DNA from 3 places in the Pseudovibrio sp. Ad5 genome. Region 2 is predicted to be linked to each of the others. Evidence: riboswitches for the same ligand, from Rfam matches in the RefSeq annotation. Region 2 holds a riboswitch; each other region holds the start of a gene.

Region 1 (4,210 bases), on a different contig from region 2:
AAAGAGCGCTCCACCCCGCCAGAAGCTCCTGCGCTTCTATGTAACTCTCATAAATCTTACGAGCTGTTTTGTCTTTCTGGGTATAGATATCCAGCACCTCAACACTGGTTTCCTTCAATGCTGCAAGAACCTCTTCCGGGAATTCGCGAATCTCTACCCCATGCTCTTCCTGCAGCACCTTAAGGCTCGCTGCATTCTGCGCATTGGCCTCAGAAAGCGCCAAGTCAGCTTCCACACGGCAAGCCTCTTCAACCACCGCCTGAAGCTCAGCTGGCAAACCTTCCAAAGCAACCGCATTCACAATTGCCTCACCGGTGCCGTTTGGCTTATTAAAGCCTGGACCGTAGTAGTATTTGACCAGTTTATGGAAGCCCAGCGCACTGTCCGTCCATGGACCGAGAAACTCTACACCATCCACCACACGCGTTTGCAGACTGGTGAAAATCTCGGAGGCTGGAATGTTGACCGGAGTAACACCAAGCTTGCGCATGATTTCACCACCAAGACCTACCATGCGCAGTTTGCGCCCTTTCAGGTCATCCAGCGTCTCAACAGGCTCACGATACCAGCCCGCCATGGTTGGGCCAGCATTACCAGCCATAAACGGCTTCACACCAAATGGCGCATAAAGCTCATCCCAAAGTTCCTGTCCACCCATCTGGTCCACCCAGGCAGTGTGCTCCTGAGGCAGCAGACCGAAAGGAACAGTCGTAAAAAACACCGAACCCGGCATCTTGCCAGCCCAGTACAAAGCAACTGAATGACCCATCTGTGCAGTGCCGCTTGAAACAGCGTCAAACACCTCAAAAGCAGGAACCAGCTCACCTGCAGCAAACAGGCGCACACGCATCCGACCATTACTCATAATGTTGATGCGATCACAAATGCGTTGCGCAGACATGCCAGGGCCCGGCAGGTTCTTGGGCCAGCTGGTCACCATGCGCCATTCGATCACCGGATCAGCATCCTGAGCCAGTGCAGGTGCAGCAAGTGCAGCGCTACCGGCAACCGCCCCAGCAGTTAGCCCCAGCGCCTGACGGCGGGTCAGATTGTTTTCTTTGTTCTTGGTCATTATCTCCGCCTTTTATTCAGACCAGAATTCATGGAAATGGTGCACAGGCCCATGTCCCTCGCCTACGTCAAGCGTATCCGCAGCTTTAATCGCCTGACTAATATATTCTTTCGCTTCACCAATGGCATCTTGCAGCTCCAACCCCTTGGCCAGTTCCGCTGCAATCGCAGAGGACAAGGTACAGCCAGTCCCATGTGTATTCTGCGTTTTATGTCTTGGCGCCGTATACCACCTCTCCACATCACGGGAGAGGAAGAGATCATCACAGGTATCATCAGATCCGTGTCCGCCTTTCAGCAAAACCCCGTTAGCACCCATGTCCAGCAGCAGTAACGCTTGTCTGTGCATGTCTTCACGGGTTTCGGCTACCGGCTGGTCCAGCAAAAAGGCCGCTTCCTGCATATTCGGCGTAATCAACGCCGCCATGGGAAACAGCTTCTGCTTCAAGACCGAAACGGCGGAGTTTTGCAACAAAACATCACCAGAAGTTGCAACCATCACCGGATCAAGGATGACGCGCTTAACATTATATTCCGCCAGCTTTGTGGCAATAACAGCGATAATCTCTGGCTGTGAAAGCATGCCGATTTTCACGGCATCCACCTTCAGGTCAGAAAAAACAGCATCCATCTGCTCTGCCACAAATGCTGGCGGCACATCATGAATACCTGTCACACCTTTGGTATTTTGGGCCGTCAGTGCAGTGATGACACTGGCCCCATAGACCCCACGAGCCGAAAAGGCCTTCAGGTCTGCTTGAATTCCGGCACCACCACCGGAATCCGACCCTGCAATTGTGACTGCAATCGCACTCATTAGGCCAATACCCCACCTTTATTATTCATTGTTTCGAGCTTGAGATGCTCGTTGAACTGGTCAGCCTTCAAGCCGTAAAGGGTATCGATGAAAGCTGGAGTGAAGCTTCCCGGTCCGTTCGCCTGCTCTGCGGCAATCTCGCCGCATACACCATAGACAGCAAGCGCAGCAAGCACGGCAAGTTCCTTATCTGGCTCGGTAGCGGCGAAACCAGCCAGCACACCGCCCAGCGCACAGCCAATGCCAGTCACCTTGTCCATATAAGCATGCCCATTGCCCACGGTGTAGGTTGTCTCCCGGCCAAACACAGCGTCTTCAATACCGGTGCGCACAATCAGTGTGTTCTCGGTAACAGCTCCACTCAGCCCAGCGCTCTCAGTCATGTTTGCTTTGAGGATCGAAACATTCTCTTTCAGAATATCTTTCGCAAACTCCATGCGAATGTCTGAGCGATCTACTTTAACCGGGTCCAGCACCACGGGCATAGATTTTTTGGCAGCCCCTTCAAGCCCAAGCCGAATACCATGCCGCCGCTTTCCATCCAGCGTACCAAGATTGAGGAGCAACCCGTCAACACTTTCGATGAATGCAGGAATTTCATCATGGGCCGCTGTCATGGAAGGCACAATGTTACAAGCCAACATGATGTTCGCGGTAAGGCTCTGCGCAACAGAATTCGTCAGGCAATGAACCCGAACCCCACGCTCACGCACGCTCTCAAAGACTTCCCAGAGATTTTCATTTGTGTAGGACATTTGTTTTCGCTCCCCTATAGATTACGGCGGGAACGATTACCTTGGTACTCATCCCAATTCCCTCCGCCGGCACAATCCGGATCAGGTTCTAGGAGTTGGCTTTGCGCCTCTCAGCCCGTCAGTCACTTCCGAGCACCCCCATTGGTTAGAATTTTTTGCTAGCAAACAAGAGAGCGAACTGCAAGCGGAAACGAGAGGCAGCGACAAAAGGCAACTGGGGGTAGATTTCGCATAAAAAACGCAAAAGCTTGCAAAAAAACGCAGCTTCAACGCAAAATGCTCACAAAACAACGCAAACTCAAATTTGAGCGCATCCCTGAAAGACAAATCAGCCTTTCGGGACAGAAGGATAGCAGATTTATGATTCCGTTCTTTGTACAGATCAAATGCCAGCTCGGAAAAACCTATCAGGTTGCCAACGCCATCGCAGACGCGGAAGTCGCCTCCGAGATTTACTCCACCTCCGGGGATTTCGACCTGCTGGCCAAATTCTACATCGATGATAACGAAGACATCGGACACTTCGTTGCAAACAAGGTTCAGGTCTTCGAAGGCATCCAGGACACCAGAACCATCATCACCTTCAAAGCGTTCTGATACCTACGAAAACAGGCGGGACACCAGCCCGCCTGCACAATCTCTTTTCAAGCTTTACTATCTTGATGGCTTAACTCTGAGCGTCCTGAATAGCACTCCAGACAGCAACCGGCGTCGCGGGCATATCTATATGCTCAACACCTGCATTCTTGCGCAACGCATACTGCACAGCATTCATCACCGCCGGCGCCGCTCCAATAGAACCAGCCTCACCAGCACCTTTGATGCCCATCGCATTTGTCGTGGAAGGAACGTTGCTCGTCGAGAAGTCGAAATTCGGCAAATCATCAGCACGTGCAACATGATAGTCCATGAAGGACGCTGACAGCAGCTGCCCGGTTTCATCATAAACCGTGTTCTCGCAAAGCGCCTGCGAGATCGCCTGCCCCGCACCACCATGCACCTGACCCGCCAGCAGCATCGGATTCACCGTCACGCCAAAATCATCCACGATCACATAACTGACCACGTCCGTCTTGCCCGTTTCCGGATCAATCTCCACCTCACACACATGCGTGCCATTGGGATAAGTACATTCATCCTGCATGACTTTTTCCGCTGCACTCAAGGTCTCCGGTTGCGAACCAGCCACATCAACAAGGCTGACTTGTTGGTCGGTACCAACCACGCGCACCTGCCCGTCTTCCAACGTCAGATCCCCAACACCAACCTCAAGCTTCTCACTGGCGATCTCTTTGATCTTCTTAACCAGCGTTTCAGAAGCCGCTTTCACAGATGGCATTCCAATCGGAATGGACCGCGATCCACCGGTACCACCACCAGTCGCAACACGGTCCGTATCTCCCTGCACCATCTCAACCTGATCAAGCTGCAAACCAAGATGTTCTGCAATGACTTGGCCATATGCAGTGGCGTGACCCTGACCGTTGCTCTGCGTTCCAATCAGCAAAGTAACGCTGCCGTTCGTGTTAAGCTCAAGCTTAGCTTCCTCCCCGCCGGCAAAGGCACA
Region 2 (4,210 bases):
TTCAACCAGAAAAATATGAAGGACCACGCGGTCACAATCGATATCGGCATCTCAACCGGCCTGGCAACGCTTGGCGAAACAGGTACACGGCGTCATTTCAGGTACGCCCCGCTCGGTAAATGCGTTGATTTAGCAGAAGATTTAGCCCGTCATTGCAAAGATGCCGGTCATAGCGTTCTTATGTGCGAAACCACACGCGGTCAGATGCCTGAACTGGCAGCTTTGGAGACAATTCCAGTCAAAACCAGCCGTTACCAGATGCGTTCGTTTGCGTTGCTAGGTGATCCGTCGCTCGCCTTCTCAGAAAACTTCCTCAAGCTCAAGAACGTCCACTGCAACATGGTCTTCGCGCTGTTTGAGGAGAATGACAAGAAGAAAGCCCTGACACTGGTAGATGAATGCAAATCACTCTCTGAGGGCGAGTACAACACCATCTATGCTGCTTTTGAGAAATACATCCTTAGCGATCTGGCTCAACACGAAGCGGTCAAGGATGCAGCGCAATAACGGCATTTGGCCTGCAAATAAAAAGAGCCCCCGAAACTCGGAGGCTCAAATTTTAGTTTAGACCTATACCGGTTAGCGCAGTTCAACCGCGTAGGTTTCAACTGGAGGCGCTGTTTTAATGAGCCCCTGCTCAATCAGAAAGTTTGCAAACCGTTCATAGCGACCATTGTCCAAAGCAGCTGGACGGCTGGCAAAACGCGGCAGAGTATCCGCCCAGGCACGCTTGTTCAGCTCATCATCCAGATTTGGATAGATCTCAAGGAAGCTCTTCCAGGAGTCCTGCGGATTATTAAGCAGATAAACGGTAGCTGCCTCAATCGCATTGATGAACTTCTTCAAACGCGGATCATCCAGCTTGTCTTTGTGAGCCACATAAATCAGCTCATCATAGACAGGCACACCGTTCTCTTCAGGATAAAACGCGCGACCTTTCGCACCTTCAATCTCCATCTGGTTCAGCTCGAAGTTACGATAACCACCAATCACCGCATCAACCTGCCCAGCCATCAAAGATGGTGAGAGCGAGAAGTTTACGTTGATCAGCTCCACATCATCAGAACTTAGACCTGCATTGGAAAGCATCTTCCCAAGCATGGCGTTCTCAAACCCGGATGTGGAATAACCAATACGCTTGCCTTTCAGGTCTGCAATCTCCTTGATCGGTCCGTTTTCCAAAACAATTAGCGTGTTCAGAGGTGTAGAGACCAGCGTCCCGATCCGCATCAACGGCATGCCCTCATCAATCTGAGGGTGCAACGTCTGCTGATAGGAAACCGCAATATCACCCTGCCCTGCTGCAACAAGCTTTGGTGGCATGGAAGGATCAGCAGGCTCAATCAGCTCAACATCAAGGCCCTCTTTTTCAAAGAAACCCCGTGCCTTGGCAACCACGATTGGTGCATGGTCTGGATTCGCAAACCAATCCAGCAACACAGTCAGCTTGTCCGCTGCTTGCACTTGAAGCGTGCTCGCAAGCATTGCCGCACCAAACAGCATACCTAGTTTTTTCATAAGGTTACGTCCTCATACTCTGAGACCTAGATCTCTTTCTGCCAATAGATCATCCGAGAAGTGGCGAACTCAACAACTGCCCTCAGGCTCAACACCATCACCGCAAGCAAAATCAACGCCGCAAACATCGTCGCTGTTTGCATGCGTGCATTGGATTGCAACATGATGAAAGCTAGTCCCCCTTTTGCACCAACCCACTCTCCAACCACCGCCCCAATAGGAGCGAACACCGCTGCAATGCGCATACCAGAAGCCAGAGATGGCAAGGCGGCTGGAATGCGAATGTAGCGAAGTGTTTGCCAGCGGTTCAGACCGTGCAGCTTGCCAAGGTCGAGCAGTGATTGATCAGTCCTGCGCAAACCATCGAAGAAGGTCGAGGTCACAGAAAAGAAGATCACAATCACGGCCATCACAACCTTGGAGGCGAGCCCAAAGCCGAACCACAGCACCAGAAGCGGTGCAATTGCAAACACAGGAAGAGATTGGGTCGCTGCAATCGGAGGCAGCAGAAACAGGCGTATCCGAGGAGACACTGCCAGCAAAACAGCCAGCGAAGCTCCAGCGCTCACGCCAAAGAGAAAACCGAGAACAGTCTCCCAAGCGGTAATGCCTGCATGATGCAGCAGAAAGACGCCCTGATTGAGAAAAGCGGAAAAAACCGCCGCCGGACCTGGCAAGAGAAACGGAGGAAACTCTCCAATCCGAACCACACTTTCCCAAATGGCGATAAAAAGCAAAATCCCGAAAAGACTTCGGAGAATTCGTTTCAAAGCTCGCTTCAGCATGCAGACTCCCAACAATGGTATTGGGCATCACAAACAGGCGGAAGAACGGAGCTACATTAGCTCTCTGGGATGTTTTCAGCACAGGAGCTCCCGTTACAGCAAAATGCAAACATGGAGATCCGGGAAGAATGGCTCAGGTCCCGTCCCTTCGCCGGCATTACCCGGATCAGGTTCAAAGGGTTTAGCTCATCGCAATCTCAGCTTTTCGAAAGAAAAGCACCCCTCGGAATAGCAAGGAACATGCGCGTTTCTGCTGAAGGATGCAAGCAGATTTTGCTCTGACGGACGACAGCATAATGAAAAAGGCCTCAGCTCTGAGAGAGCCAAGGCCTTTGAAATCTAATCTAAATATCTGAAACTAGATTACTTCCAGCTCTTGATTGCCTCTGCGATAACTTTGTTGCCGGTTGTACCTTTTTCAAAGGTCAACATTGCACGGCGACCGCTGTTATACAGCAGTGGAACATCAATCCACTCACGCTCAGAAAGACGCTTCAGGTTCTTTGCTTTTTCTTCATCACTGTCAGACAGCGCAATCCAGAAGAGAGTGTCAGAAACCTTCACGGCAGCACCATCAAGCGGATCACCTGCTTCGGACTCTGTCTTCTTCAGGATCAGGCCAGGCACCTTCTCAACACCTTTGCCATCAAATCCTTCTGGGAAGATGAAGTTCAGCTCAAGCAGATGGCTGGCTGGCAAAGACTGATCACTATTCGGCTTCAACGTCATCTCAACAGAGAAGTTACGAGATGGCAGCGTCGCAACAGCCTTGATGACAGAATCGCCATTAGCTTCATCCAATGACCAAACAACGTTCCCGCGTGATGCAGAACCTGCCGCACCCGGCGTCAAAGCCTCTTCGTAAAGTATGCTCTGTTGTGCAACAGGAGAAACCGCAGCTTCGGTTCCAATGGTTTCAGCAGGTGGTACAGAATTGGTCTCAACTGCAGTACTCTGCTGTGCAGGTTCGGTCACCGGCAAAACCTGCGCAGAAGGCGTGTCTTCTACCGGTGCTGCTGGAGCTTCGACCACACGCACGACTGGAGGCTCAGTTACTGCCTCGGTTGGCGCTGCGCTGGAAGAATTCCGGGTAATCCGGGTAGTCTGCACCCGTGTCGCATCCGGAGAAACCTTTGCCCCTTCATCTGATGGCAACAAGCGGTCAGTGTTCTTCTTTGGCGTGCGTTCCGGCTGAACCCGAAGCGGCTCATCTTCATTAGAAGGTGCGCTCTCTGGCGCAACAGTCTCACCGGTTTCAACTGGAAGCACTAAAGAGAGAATAACATCGCGCAGACTATAGACACCTGCGGTAACGCCCAAGATTATCAGTATGACCACAATGATGCCGACAATACCCGATGTATTGGAAGGCTTCAGCCCTTCTTCCTGCTCAATCGCATCGCCAACGCGCTGCGCAACGGCTGGCTTGCGGGAGGAAGCAGGCTTACGGCTTGTCTTTGGCTTAACCTTGGCAGGCTCATCGATCTCAGGACGCGACTTACTTTTTGTTTCCAGCTTGGTTCGGCGTGCCTCACCCGGCACCCAAGAGCGCTCTTCTGCGCTCGTCTCAACAGCACCTTTGGTTGGCAGAGACGCAGCAGGTTCACCCGTCTCTTTGTCATCCATGGAGCCAAGGTCAGGCTCTTTGCGCTCGCTGGAAGCTTCAGGCAGCTGATCACGCGCCATCTGATTGGCTTGATGTGCGGCGTTGCCGAGATCCTGAGCAGCACGAACCGCCTCTTTAAACACGTCTGCTTTAGCAGCAGGTGCTTTCGGCTCATCGCGCGCTGGAGTATCGGCCTTTGTACCTGCCTTAGGCGTATCGCCAGCGGGTGAAGATGCAGCAGAGATTTCTGGAGCTGCAGGTTTTGGAGCACTTGGAGCTGGGGTGGTTTTAGACCGCCCCA
Region 3 (4,210 bases), on a different contig from region 2:
TGCGCGTACCAACCCGATGGACCCAGGCTTCAACTATCATGATGCTGTTAAATCACTCGACTTCGAAGCGGTGAAGGCAGACGTTCATGCGCTCATGACCGACAGTCAGGACTGGTGGCCAGCGGATTGGGGTCATTATGGTGGCCTGATGATCCGCCTTTCGTGGCACACAGCTGGCTCTTATCGTCTGGCAGATGGTCGCGGTGGCGGCGGTTCCGGCAACATTCGCTTTGCTCCGCTTAACTCCTGGCCTGATAACGCAAGCCTCGATAAAGCCCGCCGTTTGCTTTGGCCTATCAAGAAAAAGTACGGCAACGCTCTCTCCTGGGCTGATCTGATTATTCTCGCAGGCACTATCGCCTATGACTCCATGGGTCTGAAAACCTTTGGTTTCGGGTTTGGCCGTGAGGATATCTGGGGTCCGGAGATCGACACCTATTGGGGATCTGAGAAAGAATGGCTTGCGCGCAGTGAAGAGCGCTATGACGATCTGGATGATCCTTCAACGCTCGAAAATCCGCTTGCAGCAACCCATATGGGCTTGATCTACGTGAACCCGGAAGGCGTGAATGGCGTTCCCGGTCCGCAAAAAACAGCTGATCAGATCCGCGAAACCTTTGCTCGTATGGCAATGAATGACGAGGAAACTGCTGCGCTGACGTGCGGTGGTCACACCGTTGGTAAAACCCATGGACGCGGTGCCGTCGATAACATCGGTGTCGCACCGGAAGCCGCTGGTCTTGAAGAGCAGGGCTTTGGCTGGTCTAACCCCGGACAGGATGGCAAGGCAACAAATGCCTTTACCTCTGGCATCGAGGGTGCGTGGACCACACACCCAACCACGTTCGATATGGGTTTCTTTGATATGCTGTTCGGCCATGAATGGGAGCAGGTAAAATCTCCTGCCGGCGCATGGCAATGGGAACCTGTGTCCATCAAGGAAGAAGACAAACCTGTTGATCCAACAGACCCGTCTGTTCGTCACAATCCAATCATGACGGATGCGGACATGGCGATGAAGGTTGACCCGATCTACAACGAGTACTGTCAGAAATTCATAGCAGATCCTGAGTACTTCAGAGATACGTTTGCGCGTGCATGGTTCAAGCTGACCCACCGCGATATGGGACCGAGAGCCAATTATCTTGGCCCGGATGTGCCGAAAGAAGACCTTATCTGGCAGGATCCGGTTCCGGCGGGCAACACCAACTATGATGTTGTTGCAGTGAAAGCAAAAATTGCGGCAAGTGGTTTGAGCAATGAAGATCTGATCAAAACCGCTTGGGACAGCGCACGTACCTATCGCGGCTCTGATATGCGCGGTGGTGCCAACGGTGCTCGTATCCGCCTTGCTCCTCAAAAGGATTGGGTTGGCAATGAGCCAGACCGGCTTGCCAAAGTTCTGGCTGTGCTTGAACCAATCGCAGCGCAGGCAGGAGCCTCAGTCGCAGATGTGATCGTGCTGGCAGGCAACGTTGGTGTAGAAAATGCCATCAAAGCAGCTGGTTTCAACGTGGAAGTTCCATTTGCTTCTGGTCGCGGTGATGCAACAGATGCGATGACTGATGCGACATCCTTCTCTGTATTGGAGCCTATTTCTGATGGCTTCCGTAACTGGCAGAAGCAAGAGTACGCTGTTAGCCCGGAAGAAATGATGCTGGATCGTGCTCAGCTCCTCCGCCTCACTGGCTGGGAAATGACTGCACTCGTTGGTGGTCTGCGCGTTCTTGGTGCCAATTATGGCGGATCAAAGCACGGTGTCTTCACGGACCGCGAAGGTCAGCTGACAACGGACTTCTTCGTCAACCTGACCGATATGGACAACAGCTGGCATCCACTCAAAGATGGCACCTATGAGATCCGCGACCGCAAATCTGGCAAGCCTAAGTGGACTGCAACCAGTGCAGATCTTGTGTTTGGCTCCAACTCAATCCTGCGCGCTTATGCTGAAGTGTATGCTCAGGATGACAACCACGAAAAGTTCGTCCGCGACTTCGTGGCAACATGGACCAAGGTCATGAACGCCGACCGCTTCGACCTGACAGCCTAATAAATGCGACCAGTCCGGGCAGGAAACTGCCCGGGCTTTTTATTGCAACTCCCTACAGGTGCTCTCCAGACGCTGGCTATATCCAGTTGCGCTTCTGTGTTTTTCCGGTTAAGAACCGCTTGACCTCGGGGTGCGCGTATTTGTCGTGCTGAGATGCTTTAGTGGCGAACCCGTTGAACCTGAACCGGCTAGAACCGGCGGAGGGAAGGGTACCGGTTTCATCCATCCTTGCCCTCTCGCCGCAATGGAGGATGACTTGAAACATCTGTTAATTGCTGCGGGATTACTCACTGCAACATCAGCGATGGCTGTTGAGAAGCCTCAACTGACAGTTTACACATACGACAGCTTCGTTTCTGACTGGGGCCCAGGCCCAAAAGTGGAAGAAGCGTTTGAGGCTGTATGCGAGTGTGACCTGAAACTTGTTGGCGTCGAAGATGGCGCAGCACTGCTTTCCCGCATTCGTCTTGAAGGTAAAAACTCGGATGCCGATGTGGTGCTGGGTCTGGACACCAATCTGGTAGAGACTGCCAAGAAAACTGGCCTGTTTGCACCACACACTGTTGAAGCCCAATACACTCTGCCAGTGGAGTGGGCTGACGAAACCTTTGTGCCGTACGACTGGGGCTACTTTGCCTTCGTACACAAGGCTGGCGAAACCGTACCAACCAACTTCCGCGAGCTTGCGAAGAGCGATGCCAAGATCCTTATTCAAGATCCACGCTCCTCTACACCCGGCCTCGGGCTGCTGCTTTGGGTGAAAGCGGCTTACGGAGACGAAGCTGCTGATGTGTGGGCGGATCTTTCCGATAACATCGTGACGGTTACAAAAGGTTGGTCTGAAGCCTACGGTCTTTTCCTTGATGGGGAAGCGGAGATGGTGCTCAGCTACACCACGTCTCCGGCTTACCACCTGATTGCCGAGGAAGATAACAGCAAGACCACTGCCGCGTTTGAAGAAGGCCATTACATGCAGGTTGAAGTAGCGGCAAAGCTTGCCGGGACTGATCAGCCAGAGTTGGCAGACAAGTTCCTAAGCTTCATGGTTTCAGATGCTTTCCAGACAATCATTCCAACAACCAACTGGATGTATCCTGCTGTGACACCTAAAGGTGGTTTACCTGCTGGCTTTGACACACTGCAGGTGCCGGAAAAAGCTTTGTTCTTTAAGCCTGAAGAAGCTGCTGCTGCAAGACGTGAGGCTCTGCCGGAATGGCTAGAAGCGCTCAGCCAGTAAGTTCGCTTCCCGGTGTTGCCGCGGCATTTCTTGTCGCGGCACTCATACTTGGCACGTTGGCCGCGGTTGCACTGCGAGCTGAAGCGGGTCACGGCTTCTCCTCTTCCGATTGGGCCGCTCTCAAGTTTACGCTCACGCAGGCCGTGCTTTCTGCTGTGATCAGTGTTGCGCTGGCTGTGCCGGTTGCGCGCGCGCTGGCGCGACGGCGGTTTCCGGGCCGCAGTTTGCTCATTGCACTGCTTGGTGCCCCCTTCATTCTACCAGTTATCGTTGCCATTCTTGGGTTGCTACAGGTGTTTGGCCGTGCGGGCTGGATATCTGATATGCTTGTTTATTTTGGTGCTTCACCCATTCGCATTTATGGCCTCCACGGTGTTGTGCTGGCTCATGTTTTCTTCAACCTTCCGCTGGCAACCCGATTGATTTTGCAGGGGTGGCAAGAGGTTCCCTCAGAGCGCTTTCGCCTTGCAGCGCAACTTGGGTGTGATGGAAAAGCCCTGTTTCGGCTGATTGAACTCCCCATGCTCGCGCGCATTTTACCCGGAGCACTGGCTGTGATCTTTGCGATCTGCCTGACAAGCTTTGCTGTTGCTCTGACGCTTGGTGGTGGGCCACGGGCGACAACTATTGAGCTGGCGATCTACCAGGCTTTTACATACGATTTTGATCTTGGCCGTGCCGCGCTGCTTTCTGCATTGCAACTCACGCTTACCGCTGCTGCTGCCTTTGCGGCGCTGAAGCTCTCACGCGGTGAAGGGTTTGGTGCAGGACTGGACCGAGCGATCCGGCGCTGGGATGGTGGTGCACCTGTTGCAGACGCCTTCTGGATTTTGCTTGCAACATTCTTTTTGCTTTTGCCGCTCAGTGCCGTTGTTCTTTCAGGCCTTAGCGGTCTGTTTCTGGTGCCCTTTATTGTGTTGAAG

What was found. A riboswitch is a leader RNA that binds a small molecule or an ion and turns the genes downstream of it on or off. The one in region 2 is predicted to bind thiamine pyrophosphate.
Region 1: linked by a shared signal. The riboswitch ahead of PsAD5_RS16155 (hydroxyethylthiazole kinase) and the one ahead of PsAD5_RS06795 (ABC transporter permease) in region 2 are both predicted to bind thiamine pyrophosphate.
Region 3: linked by a shared signal. The riboswitch ahead of thiB (thiamine ABC transporter substrate binding subunit) and the one ahead of PsAD5_RS06795 (ABC transporter permease) in region 2 are both predicted to bind thiamine pyrophosphate.

The regions. Positions count from the first base shown of each region.
Region 1 covers NZ_LMCH01000057.1:302,438-306,647, forward strand. Annotated here, with positions in the region: gene PsAD5_RS16145 (TRAP transporter substrate-binding protein) at 1-1,072, opposite strand, end outside; gene thiD (bifunctional hydroxymethylpyrimidine kinase/phosphomethylpyrimidine kinase) at 1,085-1,888, opposite strand; gene PsAD5_RS16155 (hydroxyethylthiazole kinase) at 1,888-2,643, opposite strand; TPP riboswitch at 2,685-2,793, opposite strand; gene PsAD5_RS16160 (Lrp/AsnC ligand binding domain-containing protein) at 3,004-3,240, shown strand; gene PsAD5_RS16165 (xanthine dehydrogenase family protein molybdopterin-binding subunit) at 3,311-4,210, opposite strand, start outside.
Region 2 covers NZ_LMCH01000010.1:48,142-52,351, reverse strand. Annotated here, with positions in the region: gene PsAD5_RS06805 (CHASE2 domain-containing protein) at 1-507, shown strand, start outside; gene PsAD5_RS06800 (ABC transporter substrate-binding protein) at 580-1,518, opposite strand; gene PsAD5_RS06795 (ABC transporter permease) at 1,545-2,255, opposite strand; TPP riboswitch at 2,430-2,537, opposite strand; gene PsAD5_RS06790 (hypothetical protein) at 2,667-4,210, opposite strand, start outside.
Region 3 covers NZ_LMCH01000020.1:19,728-23,937, reverse strand. Annotated here, with positions in the region: gene katG (catalase/peroxidase HPI) at 1-2,050, shown strand, start outside; TPP riboswitch at 2,167-2,273, shown strand; gene thiB (thiamine ABC transporter substrate binding subunit) at 2,295-3,287, shown strand; gene PsAD5_RS11590 (thiamine/thiamine pyrophosphate ABC transporter permease ThiP) at 3,263-4,210, shown strand, end outside.